DNA from 3 places in the Alteromonas sp. ABH4_454 genome. Region 1 is predicted to be linked to each of the others. Evidence: predicted binding sites of a transcription regulator. Region 1 holds the regulator's gene; each other region holds the start of a gene.

What was found. The regulator ArgR, encoded in region 1, controls arginine synthesis, uptake and breakdown. The targets are predictions, from matches to a motif close to ANTGAATANNTATTCANT.
Region 2: a site for ArgR is predicted at 2,555-2,572, ahead of ACYX4W_RS19195 (ester cyclase). Genes of this name have one in related genera too.
Region 3: a site for ArgR is predicted at 2,695-2,712, ahead of ACYX4W_RS05415 (aspartate aminotransferase family protein). Genes of this name have one in related genera too.

What each region holds. Positions count from the first base shown of each region.
Region 1 is NZ_CM149972.1:118,565-123,074, reverse strand. It holds gene ACYX4W_RS00550 (TonB-dependent receptor) at 1-602, shown strand, start outside; gene ACYX4W_RS00545 (type 1 glutamine amidotransferase domain-containing protein) at 795-1,478, shown strand; gene argR (transcriptional regulator ArgR) at 1,564-2,028, opposite strand; gene mdh (malate dehydrogenase) at 2,266-3,204, shown strand; gene ppc (phosphoenolpyruvate carboxylase) at 3,586-4,510, opposite strand, start outside.
Region 2 is NZ_CM149972.1:4,396,284-4,400,793, forward strand. It holds partial or broken gene ACYX4W_RS19190 (TonB-dependent siderophore receptor) at 1-1,916, shown strand, start outside; gene ACYX4W_RS19195 (ester cyclase) at 1,973-2,500, opposite strand; gene ACYX4W_RS19200 (TonB-dependent receptor) at 2,684-4,510, opposite strand, start outside.
Region 3 is NZ_CM149972.1:1,239,733-1,244,242, forward strand. It holds gene astD (succinylglutamate-semialdehyde dehydrogenase) at 1-205, opposite strand, end outside; gene astA (arginine N-succinyltransferase) at 219-1,256, opposite strand; gene ACYX4W_RS05415 (aspartate aminotransferase family protein) at 1,277-2,485, opposite strand; gene ACYX4W_RS05420 (HDOD domain-containing protein) at 3,004-4,170, opposite strand; gene ACYX4W_RS05425 (anthranilate synthase component II) at 4,463-4,510, opposite strand, start outside.

The DNA of each region.
Region 1 (4,510 bases):
CATGGGATAACGGGATCTCAGTTGTTGCAGGCTATAACTACAGCCACGCTGAAGATGTTCAGCCTATGACCAGTTCGGTAGCGTTTTCTAACTACCAGTACAGAGCATTTACTAACCCGAATGAAGAAGTTTCTTCACTTTCAGACTGGAACATTGCTCACCGCTTTACATTGGACTTCCGTTACACCACCGAGCTTATTGATGGTTATGACACTACGTTCTCTGCATTTGCGGTTGCACAGTCTGGCAGACCTTACAGCCTTGTTTATTCAAAAAATGAAGGTAACGCTATCTTTGAATTCACTCCTTACCTAGATAGCGGTAGTGTTCTTCCAATCGGTGCTGAGCGTAATGATGAAGAAAGCCCTTGGTGGACAAAGGTTGATATCGCGGTTCGCCAAGATGTTCCAGCATTCCACAAAGACCACTCAGCACAAGTATTCTTCGTGATTGATAACTTCACAAATATGCTGAATGACGACTGGGGCATTCTTGAAGAAGCATCGTTCAACACTGTTACAATTGGTTCTTCAAACCCAACTCCACGTCAAGGTGATGCATCACTTTGGGAATTACGTTTGGGTGTTAACTACCGCTTCTAAGAAGTAGTAAACACTAACTACAAGTTGTAGTGTTAGGTGCCACTTTCCTTAACAGAAAGTGGCACTTTTTTATGCCTGCGATTTATCTCACACACAAGCCACTAATCGATCACAGTGTTTGCTTATGATCTAAGTCCCTCCACCACACGAATCAATTGGCGTTACATTTTTAAATGCTCGCAAGGAGGGCTTATGACAAAACGTATGCTTATGGTAATGACGTCTCACGAAATTATGGGTGATACGGGGAAGAAAACTGGCATGTGGTTAGAAGAGTTCGCAGCGCCATATTACGCATTTAAAGACCAAGGCTATACGATTACGCTGGCATCACCAATGGGCGGGCAAGTGCCAATTGACCCAAATAGTCTTGCAGAAGACGCAATGACAGACGACGCTATGCGTTATACCAAAGATGAATTGGCACGTAGTGCTATCGCCTCGACTATACCGCTTGAAGATGTGCGTGCAGATGAGTTCGATGCCGTATTTTACCCGGGCGGTCACGGCCCGCTATGGGATCTTTCTGACAACGCGCACTCGATTAAATTAATTGAGGACACAATTGCGGCGAATAAACCTGTTGGTGCAGTGTGCCATGCTCCAATCGTACTTAAGGACGTTAAAACTCCAGATGGCAAATACTTAGTTGATGGCAAACAGGTAACGGGGTTCTCAAACAGCGAAGAAGCAGCAATGGAACTTACTGATGTTGTTCCTTATCTGGTAGAAGATGAACTGGTTAAAAAGGGCGGTAAATATGAAAGTGCTGACGATTTCGCGGTAAAAGTTTTTACTGACGGTTTGTTAGTAACGGGTCAGAACCCACCGTCTTCACGCCCAGCGGCAGACGCGCTTATTAAGTTGCTATCTTAGGATAGCCTTGGGTTATACCCTATTTGGAAACCGCATCTTGTATGCGGTTTCTTGATTTTTGATTGTCGGCTTTTGGTTGCCCTAACTAAACATTTTCAAATAAATCTTCAACGCGTTGTCTTAATTCTTCAATTCTTGTCACATCAGCAGGGGCAATGAAAATAGTGTCATCACCTGCAATAGTGCCTAGTACGCCATCTTTCTTGCTTAACGAATCTAATAAACGGGCAATAAGTTGAGCAGCGCCTGGGCTCGTTCTAATAATGACCATGACATTGTTGTGAACGATATCTAATACCAACTGTTTGAGCGGACTTTTGGCGGTAGGCATACCTAATTCAGGAGGCAAACAGTAAACCATGTCTCCCCGTGCATTTCGGGTTCGTACCGCGCCAAACTTACTTAGCATTCTAGAGATTTTCGATTGGCTGATGTTGTCAAAACCTTGTGCTTTCAAAGCGTCAACAATCTCGCCCTGCGAACCATAATTTTCTGCTTTTAGAATTTCTTTAAAAGCTTTGATGAGTTGCTCTTGTTTTGCGTTTGCCATTAGCGCTCTTTTCTTTTTTAAGTGTTATCGTAAGGAATTCTATTTAGTATGCGCATATTGTGCCGTACAGGTAGACTTTGCGCAATTTCTTTGCATAATCATTCATGATAATGAATATCGAATGAAAATCGCCATAAATAACGTTAATAAGACGATCCGGTGATTGAGTTTTCCCCCGCGTTGCATTAGTGTGACGTTCCGTTTAAATACGTGAAGTAATCCCATAGGAGAAATGGTATGAAAGTAGCCGTGTTAGGTGCTGCCGGTGGTATTGGTCAGGCGCTGTCTTTGTTGTTGAAAACACAATTGCCAGCAGGTTCAGATTTAGCGCTATATGACGTTGCGCCAGTTGTTCCTGGTGTTGCCGTTGATTTGAGCCACATCCCCACTGCGGTAAAAGTAACCGGTCACGGTAAAGATGACCTAGCTGATGCACTTACTGGAGCAGACGTAGTTCTTATTCCAGCGGGTATGCCTCGTAAGCCAGGTATGGATCGTTCTGATCTGTTCAACATCAACGCCGGCATTGTTAAAAACCTAATTGAAGGTGTAGCTGATAACTGCCCGAACGCGTGTGTTGGTATCATCACTAACCCAGTTAACACTACTGTAGCTATTGCAGCTGAAACGCTTAAAGCTAAAGGCGTTTACGACAAGAACAAGCTTTTCGGTGTAACGACACTTGACGTTATCCGTGCTGAAACTTTCGTTGCTGAACTTAAAGGTGTAGACGTATCTTCTGTGCACGTACCGGTAATCGGTGGTCACTCGGGTACAACTATCCTTCCTCTTCTTTCACAAGTTGAAGGCGTAGAGTTTACAGACGAAGAAGTATCTAGCCTAACTACTCGTATCCAGAATGCGGGTACTGAAGTTGTTGAAGCGAAAGCTGGCGGCGGCTCTGCAACCCTTTCAATGGGTCAAGCAGCAGCGCGTTTCTGTCTGTCTCTAGTTGCAGCAATGCAAGGTGAGAACGTTGTTGAGTACACTTACGTACAGACTGACGACAGCGACGACGCAGCATTCTTCGCACACCCAGTACGCCTTGGCGCAAACGGTGTTGTAGAAATCTTGCCATACGGCGAGCTAAGCGCGTTTGAAGAAAAAGCGAAAAACGACATGCTTGAAGGCCTACGTGGCGACATCAAGCTAGGCGTTGATTTCGTAAACGGCTAATAGTGCTTAAAGCGGATGCATTAGCATCCGCTAGAAAAGGCTGGATACGTAAGGCCTACACAGACACGCCGAGCTTCCATCCATGGAGGCTTGGCTGCAGCATCCCTGCTGCAGACAGTCTGTTACGACCTTACGTATCCAGCCTTTTTTGTTGCGTCTTTGTAGGCTTTGCCACGGCATCCTTGGCACAGGAGAGCCTGTTTCTCAAACTCCTGCCAATTCAATCCATTACCGAACATCCTTTGGCACACTCATTATTTGAAAAAGAAGCGAGCCTGTTAAAATCTTATAAAACTCGCTCGCTATAGTTAAGCAATCTGCAAAAAAAAGCCTGCTCAATGAGCAGGCTTCTAGTCACAACGCTAAGCGCTAAATTGGGCTCTAGCCCGTATTACGCATACCAATCGCGATTCCCGCAATGGTAACCATCATTGCACGCTCTAAGCTGGTATTTTGCGACTCATCACCGGCCTTACGGATACGGTCAAGAAGCTCAATTTGCAGGTAATGAAGAGGTTGTAAATACGCAGCGCGAATTTCCATAGACTCTTTACCTTGCGGATCGTTCTTCATAATGTCGTCATCGCCTGTAATAGCTAACAGTGACGAGATGCTCTCTTTAAGCTCGCTACGTAGCGCTTCACCAAAGTGCTTAAGCTCTTTAGGTACAAGGCGCTCATCATAAGCTTCACTAATGCGTGGATCAGCTTTGTGGAACACCATGTCTAGCATAGAAAGACGCGAACGATAGAATGGCCATTCGCTGAACATTTCGTTAACTACTTTCTCGTTTTCAGGGGTCTTCACGCTATCAATAGCGCGCATAACGCCTAGCCAGCTTGGCAGTACTAAACGTGTTTGTGCCCAAGCGAAGATCCACGGTATAGCTCGTAGGCTCTCAATTCCGCCTTGTGGCTTACGCTTAGCTGGGCGGCTACCTAGCGGTAGTTTACCCAACTCTTGCTCTGGAGTAGCCACGCGGAAGTAAGGGACAAACTCTTCATCATGACGTACAGTTGCACGGTAGTTATCGCGACCTTGCGCTGCCATTGCGGTAATAAGCTCGCGCCACTCTTCTTTTGGTGCCGGAGGTGGGAACAACATAGCTTCAATAATGGCGCTGGCGTAAATACCTAGGCTGCGTTTAGCCAGTTTTGGCATACCGAACTTATAGCGAATAGTTTCGCCCTGTTCTGTTACGCGGAATCCGCCTTCTAGTGAGCCAGGAGGTTGTGAGTAAATAGCAGCGTGCGCTGGCAATCCACCACGACCAATCGTACCGCCACGACCGTGGAATAGGGTTAGG
Region 2 (4,510 bases), 280 kb from region 1:
TGAAGGGATCACGCGCTTCATCGATGCGCTAGATTTTGCGCCCACCATTGTTAGACAAAACAACTCTGGCGGCATGTTCGATAGCTTTGCGATCCGAGGTTTTTCTGGCGATGAAAATAACCCATCGGGTTATTTAATAAACGGCTTCAACGTGCGTGGCTATAGCGGTAATAGAAGCACGGTTAACGTTCAAACCATAGAAGTAATGAAGGGTCCGGGATCAGCCTTATATGGTCAAGGGGAACCTGGCGGTACCATTAACGTTATTACCAAAAAACCTCAGTTTGAAGAGCAAGGCTACATTCAAGGCACGGTAGGTAATTTTGATAAAAAACAAGTAGAGTTCGATTACACGAACGGCATTAATTCAGACATGGCGTATCGCGTTAACGGTTCATACGAAGACTCTGATACTTATCGCGATAACGTGTTTTTCAAGAATTTGAACCTTAACCCTTCATTTATTTGGAACATTTCTGATCACACCAGCTTAAGCTACCAGATGGAAATATTGGATCAGGAAAAGCCGCTTGATCGCGGTGTGTTCATATTAAATAACGACTTTGACGCCGTAGATGCCGAAGACTTTTATGGTGATGTTAGAGACGGAGCCCATGAAGTTAAAGCCTTCGGACATCAGCTTAGTGTTAAATCACGAGTTGAATCACAACTGGCATTTACTCAGTGGCTTCGCCTACAGAGACTCTTCTTTTGAAGGGCAGTCTTCAGATACTGAACTGTCAGAAGGTCGTCAGCTTTTGTATACCGACCCATCTATACTTTCAAGGCAACGCAGAACCCGTGACTATCAAGCGCAAGACTTATCACTACGCTTTGAATTAAGTGGCGTGGTAGACGTGGCAGGCTTCGTAAATAACGTCTTGTTTGGTTTGGACTATTACAACTACCACATCGACACAGACTATCGTCGTTGGCGCACTGCGTGGGGTGCGGGTGATACCACTTACAGCATCAACCCTGAAAATCCAGACTACACTATTTTCAGACCTGACGTTACGCCCACTACACTCACGGCTGAAAAGCAAAAAGGGTTAGGTTTCTACGCACAAGATGTTATAGAACTTAGCGAAGCAACCAAGCTTTTAGTTGGCTTTCGCGTGGACAAATTCGAGCAAGACATTCTTAATAAGTTAAGCAATGAAGGGCAAGAACAAGACCAAACGGAAGTGACACCGCGCTTTGGCTTCGTGTATGAAATCAATGATTCTGTAAGCCTTTACACTAGCTATGCAGAAGGTTTCAGACCCAACCCCGGACTTGACTCTGACCGCAACGCGTTTGACCCTGAAGAGACCACCTCTTTTGAGGTAGGAGCTAAGTGGGAAAACATTGCTGATATGTTTTCTGGTAGCGTCGCTATTTTTGATGCTGAAAAGACCAACATGCTTACCGCTGAACCTAACACTGGCTTTTCAGCTACACTCGGTGAAGTTGAAAGCCAAGGGGTAGAATTTCAGTTAACGACTGACCTTACTTCAGACATTCGCCTTGATATGGCCTACGCGTACATAGATGCTAAAACCGCAAACGAAGTCAATAACTTGGATTGGGGCGTGCCTATTCCTAAAGGGTCGCGCTTAATCAATATTGCCAAGCATTCGGGGTATATCTCGCTTAACCATTTCACCAGCGTATTTGAAAAAGAAGCGTTCTTTGGTGTGACCATGCGTTACGTGGGCGATCGCTTAGGACAAACCACCGATCCAACATTCATTTTGCCGTCTTATACCCTTGTGAACTTAGCAGGGTCAGTGAATATCAGCGATGCGCTTTCTATGAGATTTGACGTGAATAATCTGTTCGACAGAGATTATTTTGAGAACTCATACCATCAGCTTTGGACCATGCCGGGCTCACTAACTAACTATACGGTGAGCGTTAAGTACCAGTTCTAGTAATAAAATCAAACAAGCCGGTGGCTTCGATGTTCCGGCTTGTTGGGTATACATTTCTATTCGCCGTTTTGCACTGGCATTTTCCCTGAGTCACGGTTTTCCCACCCGTGCCCGTTGAACGGATCTACACCTAGCTGCTGCATAATGTAGGGGAAGTCAACGTTAACCCAGTTATCTACAATTTTACCGTCTACCACTTTCCAGAAATCCATATAGCGAATTTCGACTTTTTTACCAGTAGGCTCTATTCCCATAAAAGTCCCAGTGTGAACCGCTTCTTGGCGACCAAACGCAGCGCACCACTCACCTTGTGTGACGCGAGCTTCATCTATACAAACTTTATCAGAAAACGCAGCCTGAAACGGTCGCTGCCAGTTGTCTTGAAACTCTTTTAACCCTTGTTTGAAGCCGCAACCTGCATTGCCCATCCAGCGAAAGTTCTCACTGAAGAAACGGCCCATATTGTCGATATCATGATCATTTAATCCATCGACCATAGCGTCAATGGTATCAATGGTTTCTTGCGTTTTTGACAAGTCGTTGTCTTTTGTAAGAATGCCTTGTTCTGGACGTGAACCTTTCATCTCATATCTCCCAAGAAAGTGTTGAGTACTGCATGTTAGAAGCTCTGTTTAAAAAGTGCATATATAGGTTTTTGAAACAGAGCGTAAAGTAGAGATTTAGCGCTAAGAACCAAAACTGGGCTCATCACCCTAGTGATTGCCCAGTTTGTTCAGCGTTTAAAATAGCGCACTGCGCTACACGTGTTAGTCGAACTTGTACTGTAAGCTTACGCCGTATGTACGCGGGTTATTCCAGTTTGCCTGAATGGAGTTGATAGGCAGCCCATTAAGCACTTGAGACTGAACCACTGCACGAGTAAGCACTTCTTCATCTGTCAGGTTATTTGCAAAGAAATCGACGTTTAAGTTTTCATTTACTTCCCAAGAAATGCGAGCCGTTACCATGGCGTGAGCATCTACTTTTGTTTCAGGAATATTGATATCAAACGCGTAGTGATCGTCAACAAAGTTCACATGAAGATAAGGCGTTAAGTAACCGCCATTTGGCAATGAGTACTCATACCTTGCGCTTAGGCCCAGCGTATAATCTGGCGACATAGCTGGAGAGTAACCCGCAAAGCTAAACTGGCTATTTGGATCGTTTATATCCTGACGGCCATCAACATTGCCTAACCCAAGTAGAGGCTGAAGTTGAGAATTACCTACAGCAAAGTCGTCAGCGAACTCGGCATTAAGAAGTGCCAAGGTTGCATTTAACGTTAACTCGCTTAGTGGGCGCCATTCCAAATCAGCTTCTAACCCGTAGGTGTCAACCTGACCACCATTTTCATAGTATTCAAAGGTTGTACTAACGCCAGTAGAAACGCACTGTGCCACGGTTAAGTCAGTTGTTGTGTCGTTACACGAAACTGCAAACAGCTGCGCTTTCACGTCATCGTATTGGTTTGCAAAAGCAGAAACGTTAAACCGAACGGTGTTATCGAATAAAAAGCTCTTCAAGCCAATTTCGTAAGAAATAACTTCTTCATTGTCGTATAGCGGATCGGCACCACGCGCTACCACCCTCGCGTCGTTAGCACCACCAGTACGATAACCTGTTGCTGCACTGGCATAGACCATCATGTCTTTTGCAACATCTAGCTCGTAAGCTAACTTCCACAATACCGCTGAGTCGTCCCAATCGGGAATTGAATCGCCTGTAAATGTCTTCTCGTCTTTGTTGTAGCGAAGGCCAACCAACAAGCGGTTGCTGTCGTTAAGTTGATAACGAGCTTGGCCAAATACTGCTACAGAGTCGACTTCATGCGGGTCGTGATTTGGATTTCCCCACGAAGGAACCGTAATAGAATCTGGCTCACCGTTACCGGTTGTATCCTCACGCCACAGCCATTCCCAATCCGCTTCTTGCGAGAACAAATAAACGCCTGCTATCCAAGAAAACGGGCTATCGCTTTCGACAGACGACAACTGTAGTTCGGTAGAAAACGCTTTTTGATCGTCCTGACGTCCAAAGCCACCAACAAAGTCTAAGCCACCATCACTGTAGTCGTTATCGTAGAATTGCTCGCCTGACAGTTCAGAATAATTGGTGGTCCACTTTGCATTTGCCCAGTCCATCGCCCAGTCTAGCGTCAAGGTTGCCGACCACGCTTCTTGGTTATCGAAAGACACCGCATTTCTGTATACATCGTATGGGCCTTCATCATCTCGCTCAGCATCAGCTGGCTGATAAATGTGGCCAGGCGTTACCGTAGCAACAGGGTTGTAAACGCCCGACCCCGGCGAGGTTTCAGAAATTTGATAACCCGCAATTTGTTGGTAACCCCAAATCGCTTCTGAGTTTGCGTCTTTCTTACTGTAATCAAGGCGAAGCAATGCAGTAACATCGTCTGAGAATTCGTATTTAGTCGTGTTACGTAAGTAGAATTGATTCTTTTCGCGTAAATCGTCTGACGAGCCCGGCAAGAAATGGTTTTCGATCATGCCGTCATGACGGTCGTGGCTCATGACAAAGCGCGTAGCGGCCTTATCACTTAGCGGCAGGTTTAAAATAGCTTCATAGGCCGAACG
Region 3 (4,510 bases), 1.1 Mb from region 1:
CCTTGATGATTTCTAGACGCTCTTCAACGGTTTTCATGCTCCACGCTACAAGTGCAGCTCGAGCGGCGTTAATTGCGTCATCAATTTGAGCGGCAGTCGCAGACTTACCTTCCCAAATCACTTCGTTTTTTGCAGGGTCAACTGACGTTAAGTCATGACCTTGTCCGGCAACCCATTCACCGTTGATAAAATGTGTATGTAGCATAGTGGGTGTCCTTTTAATCTCTGAATGTAACGGGGGCAAAGCGTACGTGCTCTCCCTCTTTGACATTCAATGCAGCAGCGGCTTGGCGAGATAGCACGGCAACTTGCTTTTCTTCGCTTACCGTCATCTCGGTAGCGACTGCACGAAAATCAGATACTGATGTATTAATGATGTAGTGCGTTTGCCCTTGGGCAGCAGCGCTATCGTCAATCAAAACAGGCAGTTTTAAACTCGACTGAGCCGTGCGGATGTGGCTCAAGTTTGCTTCTACCGTTGGACCTGCGTCGAAAATATCTACGTAGCCGCGGCAAGAAAAGCCTTCTTCTTCTAAAAGCTGAAGTGCAGGACGTGTTTTGTCGTGGACTTCGCCAATGACTTCTTGCGCTTCTTTGCTAAGCAGATTTACGTATATCGGGTACTTCGGCATAAGTTCAGCAATAAACACTTTATTACCAATGCCAGTTAAGTAGTCGGCAGTAGGAAAATCCATAGAGAAGAAATGGGTTTCCAACCACTCCCAAAACGGTGAGCGTCCTTCTTCGTCACTCACACCACGCATTTCAGCAATAACTGTCTCTGAAAAGCGTTCACGGTGCTCCATCATGAACAAGAATCGAACCTTTGAAAGAAAGCGGCCGTTAATGCCGCCACGGGCTTGTTCGCGAAGAAACAGGGTACATATCTCAGTAACGCCGGTGTAATCATTACAAAACGTTAGAATGTCTACCGTATTGTGAATGTTCAGCTCGCGCGAGGCATGCACGACTTTGCTAAGGTGGTAATGATAGAACGCATCATCTATACCAACAGCCGCTTCAATACCTGTTGTTCCCACTACCTGTCCGGTAGTGGTATCTTCCATTACAAACAAGTATGACTCATCGCCAGGTTCAGTTACGTTTGGTTTGTTAAACGCAGTTTCTGCACGATCAATTTTACGCTGCAGCAACTCATCGTTGACAGGTAAAGACGTAAAGCCAATACCTGATTCAACGGCGATTTCTTTAAGCGCGTTATAGTCGGCCTTCGTGATAGGGCGAATGATATTCATGTTCGCTACTCGTGTTGTAATTATTCGGCGTTTACAACGGCAGCAACGGCGCGTTCAAAACGTGCAAGACCTTCTTTAATGTCTTCATCAGGAATAACCAGTGAAGGTGCAAAACGAATAACGTTCATGCCAGCAACAAGACACATAAGGTTCTCTTTAGTTGCAGCCATCATGAAGTCGCGTGCACGGCCTTGGTATTTCTCATTCAATGCACAACCTAACAACATGCCTTGACCACGTACTTCTTCAAATACGTTGTACTTGTCATTGATAGCGCCAAGTAATTCGCGGAAAAGGGCTTCTTTCTTAAGCACGCCTTCAAGCACTTCTGGCTGGTTCACGATATCTAACGCTTTTTCCGCAACCGCACAGGCCAGTGGGTTACCGCCGTAAGTACTACCGTGGGTACCTGGCTTAAGATGTGCTGCAATATCATTCGTTGTTAGCATGGCGCCAATTGGGAAGCCGCCACCAAGTGACTTAGCGGTAGTTAAGATATCTGGTGTTACGCCAAGACCCATATATGCGTAAAGGTGACCGGTACGACCCACGCCCGATTGTACCTCATCGAAAATTAGCAGAGCATTGTGCTTGTCACATAGCTCACGAACGCCTTTTACGAAATCTGCATCAGGTGGAATGATACCGCCTTCCCCTTGAAGCGGCTCCATCATTACTGCACAAGTTTTATCTGAAATTAGTGCTTCAAAGGCAGCTAGGTCATTGTAGTCACAGTGATCAACCGCGCCTGGCTTAGGACCAAAACCATCAGAGTAAGCCGCTTGACCACCTACCGTTACGGTAAAGAAGGTACGACCATGGAAACCTTTATTAAAAGCAATGATTTGATTCTTGTCTTCACCGTGCTTATCAAGTGCCCAGCGACGTGCAAGCTTTAGTGCCGCTTCGTTAGCTTCCGCACCAGAGTTGGCAAAGTAAACTTTGTCAGAGAAAGTTGCATCGTTAAGCTTTTTAGCAAGGCGAAGCGCAGGTTCGTTAGTAAATACGTTGCTTAGATGCCAAAGCTTGCTGCCTTGTTCGTTAAGTGCTTTTACTAGCTCAGGGTGGCAGTGACCTAAAACGTTTACTGCAATACCACCTGCAAAGTCGATGTACTCAGCTCCATCTTGATCCCATACGCGTGAACCTTCACCTCGAACAGGTACCATACCTGCTGGGTTATAGTTAGGAACCATTACATCATCAAATGTAGCGCGAGTTACGTTCATCTTTGTTACCTCTGCATTGGGCGCCAATCGCCTGCTTGTCTAATCAATGCGCACGTTTCATACGTGCTGCGTGAGTCGATAAGCACTAATTTGGCGCATAAAAACTAATCGGATTTGATTTACAGTATGCCATTTTTTTTAACATTTGTCTTCTATGCAAAGGGCTGCAGCCCTTTATTTATAAGGACTGTGGCTTAATTTGCAGGAAAAGTGAATAACTATTAACTACTGGGCTATATCATTAAGTAATAATCAATTTTTACGTTAAGAAAAGCGCCGCGTGGTGGTTTTGAGGTGCTTTAACAGAATAAAAGGGAGTAATGCGCCGCGACAAACTTGCCTGTTTACCCGTGCTGAAAACAGGCAAAGTACTGAGGTACGGCCGATATTTTTGAGTATCAGACATCAAGTACGAAAAAAGTGCATAACCAATGCATGAATATCCATAAAATATTTCACGTTTAGTGCACTATTTTGCGTGATTGGTGTTCTAAATGAGTAGGGTGTAGCTAAAAGCTTTAGTAACTATCTTCATTTTTCACCAACGGAAGGGTGAAGATATCCGTGCTTTTAAGTGCCTCAAGTGCACCCGCAGGGTATTTTTGTTCAGCGAAAAGTGGTTTTACTTCTTTAATGTCGACAAGCTTTAACTGATGCAACATGCGTATTTGCGTATAAGCACGTGCTTGGTACAGTATTTTGCTCAAGGTCTTGGCCTGCGCAGGCTGTTTATCAGCACATGCACGCATTGGCTGTGCAATTGGCAGGCGGGTAAAGTGCATCCACTCCAAAATATCTGCGCTTATTGCATCAGCAAATTCTTGCTGTAAGGCAATAAGGTGATTTGCTGATGGCGCAATTTTTAGCAAAGCCTCGTGCCGTTTTTGTTCTTTATCTTTTTGACACTCTTGCAGCAGGTGCAGCTGAATTTTATCAAACAGCTTAAAGTAAAGCCGCGTCACGGCGCAACGGCCTAAGTTACTTACCATTGCCAACACGTAGGCTTGATTTTTATTCAGGTCGCTTAATGTAGCAAGGCGCTTAGCGGTCAGCGCAATGCCCGTAGAGTACTGCGTTAGTTTTTGTTTTATCAACGGGTATGGATCGGTAATTTGAGGCATGGCACGCTTCAATATCAACGAGGGGATTAGCGTACGCAAGTTTTCGATACCTAAAAAGCTTAAAGCGGTACGTAAGGTTTCAACAACAATAATACGTCCCCGCGAGTCTTTTCGCCTAAATCTGGGCGTATTTACTACTACAATAAGTTCGTCATAGAGCCACGGCATAGTGGCGACTATAGGCTCGAGCTTTGACACTGAGCATGCTTTGACAGATAAGGCATCTAATAGCTCACCAATGTTTTCAGGCAAATTAAGCACTTTCTGAACGAGTTCATCGGTATAGCTGAGTTGTTCAGTAAGTTCACCAAGCAAAATCTCGTGAAGGTGGTGGCTAACCGATTCTAAATAAGAGGCTTCTGTTTTTTCCTGTAGGCGTTTGTTTTCAATTGCGACTTTTTCAACGTGAAGTAAAAGCCTACGTGCGTCCCCCTGTTCTGACTGTTCGAAGCTGACTTGGCCCACCTTACGCTTTCCTAGCATTTCAAGCACACGCTCGGGTGATACGATCATATTTTCAAATCGATCATCTATCGTCGGCGGTGTGGTTGCCCCCATGGTCATATTAAAAGCACTCCTGCTCATAACTTTTTGGTGAACGGCGATATTATCGTACATTAGGGGCCTTTATAACGTTAGCTACGGTAATGATGAAAATGTAGCTACCACTTAAAAGCACAGTTAGCACCCTGCAATGATTGATATCGCTTATGTAGTTTTCAACATAACGCTCAGTTAGCGCTTGGCTAAACTTGATTATGAAAAGTTAAACGAAAAATCAGTGAATTGCGAATTTTAACGGCCTTCAAGCGCAACCTTTTACACTATGTAGGGTATCGGCAATACGCCTGTAGACTTAAACCTTTTTATGATGAAGAAAAGCTTCAAGCACGCTGTGACCGTG